2 regions of the Virgibacillus sp. Bac330 genome follow, and region 2 is predicted to be linked to the other one. Evidence: predicted binding sites of a transcription regulator. Region 2 holds the regulator's gene; the other holds the start of a gene.
The links. The regulator Rex, encoded in region 2, represses fermentation and respiration genes when NADH is low (regulators of the CRP and FNR family bind a similar motif). The targets are predictions, from matches to a motif close to TTGTGAAATATTTCACAA.
Positions count from the first base shown of each region.

Region 1 (6,348 bases), 500 kb from region 2:
ACATTTAAATTCCATTAAAAACCTTTTCAGGTATAATTTCATAAAAACATATTGAAACCCACACCCTATCTAAATCGTAATAAACATAAATAGAAAAGAAGATATTTCTACTGCATTTATAATCTTATTTAGAAAACTATCTTATAAAAGACTGCAAAGGAAGGGTTTATTTTGTACAAAAACATAGAAGAACCGAAACGAAAAATTTCACCATACGCTATTAATGTATGGCGGATTACAAACACAATCGGACATACTATATTTCTCCTTATTTTAGTCGTTTTACTTATCATGGACTCCCACTTTGCTTGGTATAGCTGGATTAGTTATGTATTATGGGGCTTATTAGGTTTTACGATTATCTCTGCTGTTTGGAGTATAGTTTTTGAACCGACATTACTACAAAAATATTGGCGGTATGGTTTGAATAAGGAATTTGTCCAATTAAAGCACGGAAGATGGAATTTGGCACACCAAGTTATCCCTATGACAAAAATTCAATATGTTAGTCTACAACAAGGACCCATTTTACGAAAATACGGACTATCAAGTATCTCCATTGGTACCATGGCTTCCACTCATGAAATACCTGCTATACAAGAGGACGAAGCAAAGGCTATTCGAAATGAAATTGCTGAACTCGCCAAAGTGAAGGAAGTGGAGAACTAATGGATCAAAAAAAGCGCATGCACCCCATGATGATGCCTGTATCATTTTTTGCATCATTAAAGGATATCTTTTTCGTATTTATTATTTTATTTGTAATTAACTACTCCTCGGAAGCAACGTGGGTAGAAATTGGTAGAATCTTATTTTTTGTCTACCTAATTTATAAATTTGTTTCCGTTATTATAACGTGGTGGCGTACTACATATACCATCAACGAAAGTTTCATTGAAATCGAGCAAGGCCTTTTCACACGTAAACATCATCAAATTCCGTATGATCGAATTCAAAATGTCCAAACAAATACCCCGTTTTATTTACGACCATTTCATGTAACAACGCTGACGTTAGAAACGGGGGCGGAAGATGAGGATTCATCCTTCACTTTTACAGCCATTACGAAGGACGAAGCTAAACAAATTGAATATGTTTTAGACCATTACACAAAACAGAAAAATTCAGATGCGATAGACACAAATATAACACAAACAGACGAAGCCCAAACCATGACAAGAGAAGAAAAAATTGTCCACTTTAATCCAACAAAAAAAGACATTTTAAAAGCTTCTGTCTTATCATTTAGCTATTTATTGCTTATCCCTGTATTAGCATCATTGTTTAGTAATATTGACGAAGTATATGATCTATCTGCAACGGGAAATAAGATTATTCAATTTGTAAAGGACTCCTGGTTTTGGATTGGTACTCTAATCACCCTATTTATTATCGTTGCAATTGGTTTTGGAATAATTCGTACTTACTTAAAATATGGTCGTTATGAAATCTCATCTGATCATGAGCGGGTTTATATTCGTAAAGGTGTATTAAACGAGCAACACTTTTCCATTCGAAAGCAAAATGTGCAAGCCGTTCATATTGAACAATCATTGTTAAAACGCATGCTTAAAATAGCTGAAGTAAAGCTAATTAGTGCCGGTGGGGTTGACCTTTCAGGGGAAGAAGTAAATTCCCTTTATCCATTTTTACCAATTCATCGCGCATATACGATCATTGAAGAAATACTACCTGAATTCCAAGTAAAAACAAATATGGAATCACTCCCGAAGAAATCGTTAGTAGCAAGAATGTGTCAAATACCTGTACTTTGGATCATTGGCACCATTATTATTGTTATTTTCTTTCCAAAATGGTGGCCTATATCAATCATTTTGTTCCTATTCACGATCATGTCACGCTTACTAGATTATTATTTCACTCGCTTTTTAATTCATGGAGAAACACTGCAAGTCCGTACAGGAGGAATCTTCATGACAACAAGCATTACAACCCGAGAGAAAATCATTGAATTGAAGCTCGAACAAAATTTTATTCAAAAACGTTTTGACCTAGCAAATATAGAAACAGCAAATCGAAGTAAACCTGTTCATACCACTCCCTTATATAACATTCCTATGCATATGACACAACGTGCATTTATCTGGTATACAGGTCGAAACCCAAGAATAGAAGGAGGATTGGATGGAGAATAAAATTTATATTGAAGATAATTTTTTTTCGTCTGGAAAAACGAGCATTAAAAACAGTCGTAACGAAAGGATTGGCGATCTAGATTTAAAAACCGCTTTTTCAACTAGTATTACGGTGTATGATATCCACAACCGAGAGCTTGCAGCAGGGAAGTTTAAACATTTCTTTTCGAGTAACTGGTTAGTAAGTAGCTCTGGAGAAATACAAGGAACATTAAAAGCAAACTGGTTTTCATTTGCAAAAAAGTATACGTATACGACACATAATAGGGGACATCAATACACCATTACTTCCCCTGTTCTGTCGAAATCATTTACGATTATGGATGAAAGATATCAAGATGTGGCAACCTTCACACGTGTTAACAGTTTTTTCTCTTCTCCCGCTTATGAACTGACCAACTTAACGGATCAATTATCAACAGAAGAATTCATTGTCGTCGTCATGGGTATTAATGCAATGGAGAAAAATCGAACGGCGGCTACTAGTAGTTAGCAACCATAGACAATAACCAAACCTGCATGAAAGATACCATGCAGGTTATATTCCTTTTGCTATATACGAAGCTAATACCTTTATCCGAGCTTCTTTTCCTGTGCTATCTCTACGGTTTGTTTATACTGCTTACTAGGCGATGCTAAATAAGCGTAGATGCCTCCTAAAAAGAAACCACCTCCGACAATATTACCAATCGTAACAGGAATTAGATTATAAATCGCTCCTAATAAGGTAATAGATTCTGGGTGAGGTGCTGTTAACGCTAATGAAAAAGTAACCATATTGGCAACACTATGCTCAAATCCTGACGCAACAAAACCGAACACTAACAACAGCATAACAAATATTTTAGCGCCATCGCCTTTAATATGCATAGGAATCCATACAGCTAAACAGACAATCAAATTACATAATATGCCTCGAAAAAATAGTTCCCATATGCCTAAATCCATTTTAGCGGCAGCTGTTTTCATTAAATAATGACTACTTTCTGTGGAAGCATACAATCCTGTTCCAACAATTAACAAGGCAAACAATACTCCGCCAATCAAATTTCCACTATAACAGGCAAGCCAATTTTGCACCGTATCCTTGACTGTCGTTTGCTTCCTCAACGTACTCATCGTAAAGTACATCGTGTTACCAGTAAATAATTCGGCACCACCATAAATAATTAACACGAGGGCAACACCAAAAAAGATCGATGCCATAATCGTTGCAGTCGGAGATTGAATATCAAAATATCCTTCTGCTAGCTTAAACGATAATATTAATCCTATACCCACATAAATTCCTGACAAACCCGCTCGCAGCATATATCTTATGAATGATGTATTTAATAATTCCTTCTTTTTTATAGCAAGATTCACCGCTTGCTCGATTGGCTGTCGCTCCATATAAAGTCACTCCTTTTACACGTATATAAACATTAAGTGAATAATTTCACATTAATATTGTCGGAAACACAATGTTTGTTTAACCCTAATGTTCACCATGAAGCTATTTGTTTAAACAAACATAATTAGATATTACCGTAAAATTCACGTAAAGAAAAGATGTTTCACATAATTGCAATAAAAAAGAGGGTGAACAGCATGGCTTCGAAAAGCAAATGACCTCTCTCCCTTTTACATTGCCACCTAAAAGAAGCATACGACGAAGTCTCTATAACAACTTATACTTATACGCTAAAACGTTAAATAATCTACTTCCCTATCGTGTAAAAAAAATCATGATAGTAAGAAAGATGAAAATCTGCTTCTGCATGCTCATTTTGAAAACTGCACGTCTTAATCCCTAGTTCTTTTGCAGGTAACAAATCAAGTTCTCTGTCTCCTATCGCCATATCAATACGGTGCTTATGATGTAAATAAGCATAGGAAGCGCTATCCGGCTTACGTGGAAATCCATCATCACTTGTAACGATATCATTAAAATAAGAAGTCAAACCATGGTAGTCCAAGATGCGTTTCACGTTTTTATAATCCTTATGTGTCATAATGACATTGATATCTGCTGCCTGTAATACGCGCTCCAAACCGTCAAAAGGTTTCACTTCCTCTGGTTGAATTTGATTAATAAGACGGCGCACCTCTAATTCCTGCTCTTTCGTCATATGAAAATGTGCAACGGCATGAGAAAAAGATCTTTTCAGTTCCCCATATATTTCCTCCTCTGTTACTCCTTTTCCTAAAACTTGCTGAAAACATTTCGTATACATCGGGTACGTATTTATCAGTGTCCCGTCAAAGTCCCATAATAAGTGCATCTATTTCCCCTCATTTCTTCCTATAATGAAGCTATCTCCTATAAAGAAGATAGCTACCAATATTTTAATAGCCTTTATCAAAATGAACGGCATTTACTTTAGGTGTTTTTCCTTGAAGATATTGCTGTAAGTTAGGGAGAAAAATATCGTCTATAACTCGTTCATCATAATACTCCGTTGATCCAGAAGTATGAGGAGTTATAATCACATTTTCCATTTCCCAAAGTGGGCTATCTTCTGGCAAAGGCTCTTTAGCAAAAACATCTAAACCAGCTCCAGCTATTTCATTTGCTTGCAATGCTTTAATCAAATCCTCCTCCTGCACAATAGCACCACGCCCAATATTTATCAGTAGAGCTGAATCTTTCATCTGTTCAAACTGTTTTTTTGCAAACATATGTCTCGTTTCTTCTGTTAATGGCAGTGTAATAACAATAATATCGCTCTCTGCAAGTACGTGATCTAGTTGTTCAGGCTTGTACATATTATCCACATACGCAGTAGGCCTTCCAGAATGACGCACTCCCAGCACTTTCATGCCAAATGCTTTAGCAATTTTAGCTGTTTCCTGACCAATTGCTCCAACACCGATAATACCGATCGTCTTGTGGTGTATTTCCTGATTCAAACGCGCATGATACCAAACTTTATCTTGTTGCTGCTTCACATACGTATGAATCTTTCGAGTAAGTCCCAATATAAGCGCAAAAATGGTTTCCGAAATTGGATAAGCATGCACACCATTCGCACTCGTAACGTGAACCCCTCTTTGCTCAAGCTCTGATAATGGCAGGTTATCAATCCCCGCACTCCATGTTTGCACCCACTGCAAATTCTTGTTTTCTTCAAATACAATGGATTCCATATCTTTTTTCCAATGCAACATAATTTCAGCTTCTTTTATATCGTCCTGCACATCATCCAACGCTTTATTTGCCACAATTTTCCAATCTGGCAATGCCTGCTGAATGCTTTGCACATGTGCTTCTTTTATATCTACATTCATTACTAATGTCCGCTTAGTCATCCCATCCTCCCTTTCTAAATACACGACGGTTATTGCTTGTATAGAAGAATTTAGCTTGTCGCCAAAGGCTTTATGGAAAAAGCTCGTCCAATTTATTTATGACCATTTCCTATACTTTTAGTCCTGGCGTTTCAATGCTTTCCTACAGTGGAAAAAACCTTGTCCTAGGATCTTGTTCCGGATTAACTTTCACCCTCCTCTTGAAAGAGAGGACTTTATCGTTCAGAAAACATCTGTAATGCCCCTTTTTTAAAATTCGGTTCCTGTTGTACGGAGCTTTCAGAAAAAATCAATGTCCACGGCATGCTACACTTGGCAGGAACGATTAATCGCTTATCAGAAAAAACTTCCGTGGCAATAAGCTTATTTGCTTCGTAATACGACATTTGCTCCCCACAAAGAACCCAGTCCGTTTCCAAACCATTTTGAATGAGCACCGTTACAAGCAAATCGTTACGATGATTACGCGCTTGGCTTAATATAAAAAACGATTGCGATTCTTTCATTTCCTTTACTTGTTCAAAAATTTTTTCTATTTCTTCCCGATCTCTAGCATCGATTGTCTTTTCCCATGCAGCCTCAAAAAGTAAACGTTGCATCTTTTCACCTCATCTATGCTTAGTATACCATCTGTCATCTTTCTTGTGTGCATATTCATCTGTATCTCTACTACTCCTAAATAAAAAACTTTTCAGAAAAGATTAGCTTATTTTGTAACGATTGAGATTTTTATACATTTCTGTCGTGTAAAAATAAAATAGTGGTACAAGCTATATACTATGAATACAATAGTATGGAAATATACATAGCTGTTTTCTCCATGATGCGCCATCCAATCATTTTAAAAGAAGGTGAACGAATGAATTTCTTTAGCTATATCTTATTAGGAATTTCTCTCTCT
Region 1 is NZ_CP033048.1:3,712,067-3,718,414, forward strand. Features, by position in the region: gene D9780_RS17215 (PH domain-containing protein) at 172-669, shown strand; gene D9780_RS17220 (PH domain-containing protein) at 669-2,156, shown strand; gene D9780_RS17225 (hypothetical protein) at 2,146-2,649, shown strand; gene D9780_RS17230 (formate/nitrite transporter family protein) at 2,730-3,548, opposite strand; gene D9780_RS17235 (HAD-IA family hydrolase) at 3,857-4,420, opposite strand; gene D9780_RS17240 (D-2-hydroxyacid dehydrogenase) at 4,485-5,447, opposite strand; gene D9780_RS17245 (SLAP domain-containing protein) at 5,663-6,046, opposite strand; gene D9780_RS17250 (LysE family translocator) at 6,307-6,348, shown strand, end outside.
Region 1: a site for Rex is predicted at 3,583-3,600, ahead of D9780_RS17230 (formate/nitrite transporter family protein). Genes of this name have one in related genera too.

Region 2 (6,348 bases):
TTCCAATTATTATAATAAATAATTCCGGAGAAAATTGCAAGTAGGAAAGCATAATTTTTTTAGAAAAACTTGGCTTTTCGCCTAATCTGTATGGCAAAAGCTATTGTTTTCTTACAATGTAAAAATAACATACACATAAGAGAGCAAGAGAATTCATACATCATCAATCTTTCTGTTATATAGAAATTACGAATATATGATAAAATAACATGTACATTCTATGTTATCGTTACTCATTGTGATAATTCAAATATAAATACTTCGAAATACGTATTATTTCTCATGCGTTAAAATACGGTTCTAACAATAAGGTGTTTTCCATCCCTCTTGTATCTCCAATAAATTTTTTTGCCCTAATAAAGATATGAAGACACTTTATGTAATGAATTTATATGAAGTATATCTATCCCCCAACACATGACATAAAAGCAATATATGATTAGGATAGATCATTTATTATTGAACATGAAGACATTTTTACGGAGAATATCATTTTTCTCATACGAAAAACTTAAAATAATATACGTAAAGATAAAAATAGAAATGTATAGAATCATTGAGGAAAAATAAGTCTTTATGGCGAAAAAGCACCATCATTGGTTTTATACTATAAACCAAAAATCCTCTACTATCCTAGTATTAGGAAAACTGGGCTTACCGCCAGTTCTTTTTAACGGAAGCTGTGGTTTTCCTTAAACTATAAACCTTTAAACTTTTAGTACAAAAAAAGGAGTCGTTGTACATTGCCAAAAAGATATTGGTGGGTTATTATTAGCTACATTATTACACAATTTTCGGTTATATTAACTGGGAGTATCGTTTATAGCGCATTTCCTGTTTCCAAATTAGAGGCATCCATATATGGAGGGGTAATTAGTTTTCTCTTAGGTCTTATTGTAGTACTACTATTAATGCGATCCGACATGAAACAAGGGTTACAACAGCGCGACGGTGCATCCATTTGGGGTATTATTACTTGGTCGATTTTAGGTACATTTATGGCTATATTTAGCCAAGGCATTGCAAATTTTATCCAAATAGCGCTTTTAGGTATTGCACCAGGTTCAGAAAATACACAAGGAATTATGACAATGGCACGGGCTATACCTCTATTTGTTATTATTCCAGTTTTGACAGCCCCCATTTTAGAAGAAATTATTTTCCGAAAAATTATATTTGGAACTCTATATAAGCGAACGAACTTCTTTATTGCAGCGCTTATATCTGCGGCTCTTTTCGCGATTATTCATGGCGAACCACAACATATTTTAGTTTATGGAACAATGGGGCTTGTATTTGCTTACTTATATGTGAAAACGAAACGAATTATCGTACCCATCTTTGCTCACATGGCAATGAATGGAATTGTTGTTATTGCACAATACAATCTTGATCCTGCGGAAATCGAAAAACAACTAAACGAGCTACAAACCGTCCTTTTATTATAAGTTACCTTGCATACGTACACGTCTATGCTACCATTAACTTATAGGATTTAATAAAAAACGTTACCACATCTTTGTAATAAACGTTCTGCTTACATGTAATATGAAAACTAGGCTAGTTGGAGGCTTTCAATATGAAGATTTCTCCCAAAACAATGGGAATCGTCTACCTTATTATGGGAGCATTTTTCACGTATGTTGCTATTTTAAGTGTAGATGAAACAATGTGGAATATAACAACAATGGTGTTAGCATTATTCGCCACACTGGAGACAGGTGTAGGCATCCGCTTACTCGCCATTCATATTCGACAAAAACGCAACAATAAAACATAAGATTCGCAAATCGATACGCTCTATTACCATTTCAAACGCTTAGAATGAAGCAGTATGATTTTTTATTTATTTGTTTATCCATGATGAACGAACGAGGAAGGAAGAAGGTAGATAGAGGATATATCGCGGATGACAGCTTATTTACAAGGGGAAGATGAAGTCCCGACATGTACAAAGGCTCATTATGCATTTCAGCACTCTCATATCTTGTAGAGCTTGTTAATTGATACTTCATCCTTTTTTATAATGTAGAAAAACTTGACTTGTCGCCTAGTCCTATGGTGAAAAAACGCTATCGTGTTTCTTATACTATAAAATGTTTATACTTTCTATAGTACAAAAAAATGATGGCTTCCTGAATGGGTGCCATCATTTTTTGTGTATTTTCCTCATTTACACTTGAACTACCTCAATCCATGGGCACTTCCTCTTCTTCATCCTCTGTGATTAAAGGATAATGTTTTAAGAAGTAAACTAATGCTTGTAACTCCACAGCTAGATCAATATGATGTACACGAATATGCTTTGGTACAGTTATTCTTGCTGGTGTGAAATTGAGTATCCCCTCCACTCCCCTATTAACCAAATGATCAGCCATAGGTTGTGCCTCACTTCCAGGAATAGTCAATATGGCCACTTTAATATCACCCAGTCTATCCTCTAATTCCTCTATATGATAAACAGGCACATCACTAACCATCGTGCCGACTTTTTCAGGGTTACTATCAAATGCCATTTTAATCGCAATATTATTATTCTTCATGAAATTATAATGTAAAAATGCAGTACCTAAATTCCCAACGCCTATGAGTGCAACCTCTGTCGTTTCATCTTGATCTAATGTCTTCCGAAAAAATTCAAGCAAATACTCCACATTATAACCGTACCCTTTTTTACCAAGAGCGCCAAAATAGGAAAAATCTCGGCGAATCGTAGCTGAATCTACTTTCACCGCATCACTTAATTCTTTTGAAGAAACACGCTTTTTCCCTTGATGATTTAAATTATTTATGAATCGGTAATATAAAGGTAATCTTTTAGCAGTCGCTTGAGGTATTTTATTTTGCTCCATCATTTTATCATCCTCCACTTCAACTATTATATTTTATTTTTTTACAGCATGCTGTTACCAATTTCTTGACTCTACAGTTAAAAATTTTTCGTGCCCTATTGTGTATCGCTTACATTATAAAGCGATCAAAAAGTTTCCTTTCCTTTTGATATATAGATTTCGAGTCAAAACTGTATCAATGCTTTTGATCAACTTTCCTAACCTAGATTCATTCGGGGGATTTGGTTTTATTTACTAACTCTCTTTTATTTTAGCAGAAAACTGGAAATAAGTCGTGACTTAGTTCACAATTATATTGATTGATTTTAGGAAAGTAAGATACACTAGAAGAGAGATGGGGGTATATTATGATACGAATGCAAATGAACGGTCTTTCAAAATCATTTGGTGCTGATGAAATTTTATCAAATATAAAGCTAGAAGTAAAAGATCATGATCGAATAGCTATCGTGGGAAGAAATGGCTCCGGGAAATCAACATTATTAAAAATAATGGCAGGGGAACTAAGCTATGACCAAGGTGAATTATTTATGCCTAAAGATCTTACTTTGGGTTACCTAGCTCAACATACTGCACTAGAGTCTGAAAAAACAATTTGGCAGGAGATGCTTACTGTTTTCCCTGAATTAACGAAACAAGAAAAACAACTGCGAATGATGGAAGAGAAGATGGAACAGGCAACAACTTATACTTCTGAAGCCTATGAAAAACTATTACGTGATTATGACCGCTTACGTCACGCTTATGAACAAAATGGCGGATATACGTATGAAGCCGATATAAAAGCGGTTTTAACGGGGTTGAATTTTCATTTATTTGACTATGGTACACCGATTCAAACGCTAAGCGGCGGTCAAAAAACACGACTTTCATTAGGAAAGCTACTATTAAAAAAGCCGCAATTACTCATTTTAGATGAACCGACCAACCATTTAGATATTGCAACGTTAAATTGGCTAGAAACCTACATAAATAGTTATCCTGGTGCAATAGTAGTCGTATCCCACGATCGTTACTTTCTAGATAAAACGGTATCTATTGTGTATGAAATAGCTCGCCATCAAACAAAGCGTTATGTCGGAACATATAGCAAGTATTTAGAGCAAAAAGCACTTGATTTTGAAAGAGAATGGAAAGAATACGAAAAGCAACAGACTGAAATCAGGAAAATGGAAGACTTTATTCAACGTAATATTGTGCGAGCTTCAACTACAAAACGAGCACAAAGCAGAAGGAAACAACTAGAAAAAATGGATAAAATAGATAAACCATTAGGGGACGAAGCGTCTGCTTCTTTCTCGTTTCAAGTGAACCGTCGGAGTGGCAACGATGTACTGAAATTAGATAAACTATCATTTCGATATCCGAATGAAGAAGAAAATTTATTCCAAAATGTACATTTGCAAATTAACCGCGGAGAAAGCGTGGCTCTTGTTGGACCGAACGGAGTCGGGAAAACGACGCTACTAAAAATTGTATTGGGAAAATTAAAAGCGATCCATGGGACAGTTCAGCTCGGAACGAACGTACAAATCGGCTACTATGACCAAGAACAAGCAAACTTAAACTCTTCTAAAACCGTGTTAATGGAATTATGGGATGACTATCCAACCACAAATGAAAAAGATATTCGGACAGTTCTCGGTAATTTCTTGTTTTCTGGTGAAGATGTCTTAAAGCCGGTAAATGCATTAAGTGGCGGCGAGAAAGCGCGGCTAGCTTTAGCAAAATTAATGATGCAACAAGCAAATTTTCTCATTCTTGATGAACCGACCAACCATTTAGATATTGATAGTAAAGAAGTACTCGAGGCCGCCTTAGTAAACTTTCCTGGTACGATTTTATTCGTTTCCCATGACCGTTACTTTATTAATAAAATTGCTGATCAAGTAGTGGAAATGCAAAAGATGAAAACGATGATTTACCTTGGCGATTACGATTATTATTTAGAAAAAAAAGCAGAAGAAGCTGAATTAAAACGATTAAACGAATCATCCAATCAAAGTGAACATGCTCCCGATTCAGTCAGAAAACGCCATTTTGAACGCGATAAGCAATTACAGCGCGAACAAAGAAAGAAAAAAAGACGAATCGAAGAACTTGAAACAAAAATTGAACAGTTAGAAAACGATATAGAGCAGCTAGAAAGCCAGATGGAGTTACCAGAAATCTTTCAAGATCATGAAAAAGCATTAGAATTATCAGAAGAAGTCAATCGTCGTAAACAAAAAGTGAACTTCTACATGGAAGAATGGGCAGAATTACTGGAAGATTAATTTACCCACATGACTTGGTCATGTGGGTAAGTTTTATTATTTTATACTACTATAGGAAAGCCTTAAAGAATTGGGGATAAGCCAAGTTTTCTATAGGAAATCTTGTTGAGTTTGAAGCGCCACCTAGGATATATCGTGTATTTCCCAGCTTTAAACGATTAAATAAAGCGGAAAAACTCCTACTATCATTTAAACTTCCCCATTATGCACATGTGGATAATCCGAATATTTAATTTATCCACAAGTTTTACTTAAATAAATAATCATTTTGAATAGAGTTTTCCACAGCTATCCGATAAATAACACCAAAACCAAGCATAGAAGCCATTACAGAACTACCTCCATAACTTATAAAAAGCAGCGGTATTCCTGTTACTGGCATTATCCCTAGCGCCATACCAATATTTTGAAAAACGTGAATGAGCAATAAACTCATAAATCCAAAACAAATATATGCGGAAAAAGGGGAATGACTATAAATGGACAACCCAATCATTACTAATTTATATAAGAAGATAAAATATAGAAAAATCACAAGTGCACCGCCAACGAAGCCAAAACTTTCCCCGATGATGGAGAAAATAAAATCTGTCTGTGCTTCCGGAAACGACACTTCCTGACTCCCCATTCCTTTACCAAACAATTGACCAGATCCGAGTGCCATAAAGGCCTGATTAAAATGCCAATTTGCATCACTTGCCTGTTGCGATGGATCAAACCAAGTGAGTATACGATCTATTTGATATTTTTGTCCCTCACCGACTAGCTGCTTAGCTAAATCAGGAAATTTAACTATAAAAGCTAGCGCAGCTCCAATAACAGAAGTGATACTCACGATTAATGTCGTTAGTATTTTCCAATGAATACCTGAAAGGATAATGATAACTCCAGCTATAAATAAATAAACCATTGACGTTCCAAAATCGGACTGCATCATAATTAATGCCACAGGTAAAGCTACCACGGTCAAAATTTTAATAAGCAGTTTAAAATCAGATTTAAGGGTTGGTTTAAGAAATTTTTCTTTATGCTTTTGTATAACTGTAGCCATATAAATGATGGTCGTTATTTTTGTAAACTCGGATGGTTGTATTGTAACAACTTTGAAATTAAACCAACTTTTTGCTCCATTTGTATGTGGTGCAATACTTTCTGGGCTAATAAGTAGTACAAAAAGTACAAATACACCAAAAGCATAAATGTATATGCTCACTTTATAT
Region 2 is NZ_CP033048.1:3,207,328-3,213,675, forward strand. Features, by position in the region: gene D9780_RS14880 (CPBP family intramembrane glutamic endopeptidase) at 744-1,448, shown strand; gene D9780_RS14885 (YdiK family protein) at 1,580-1,780, shown strand; gene D9780_RS14890 (redox-sensing transcriptional repressor Rex) at 2,190-2,852, opposite strand; gene abc-f (ribosomal protection-like ABC-F family protein) at 3,200-5,128, shown strand; gene D9780_RS14900 (FtsW/RodA/SpoVE family cell cycle protein) at 5,376-6,348, opposite strand, start outside.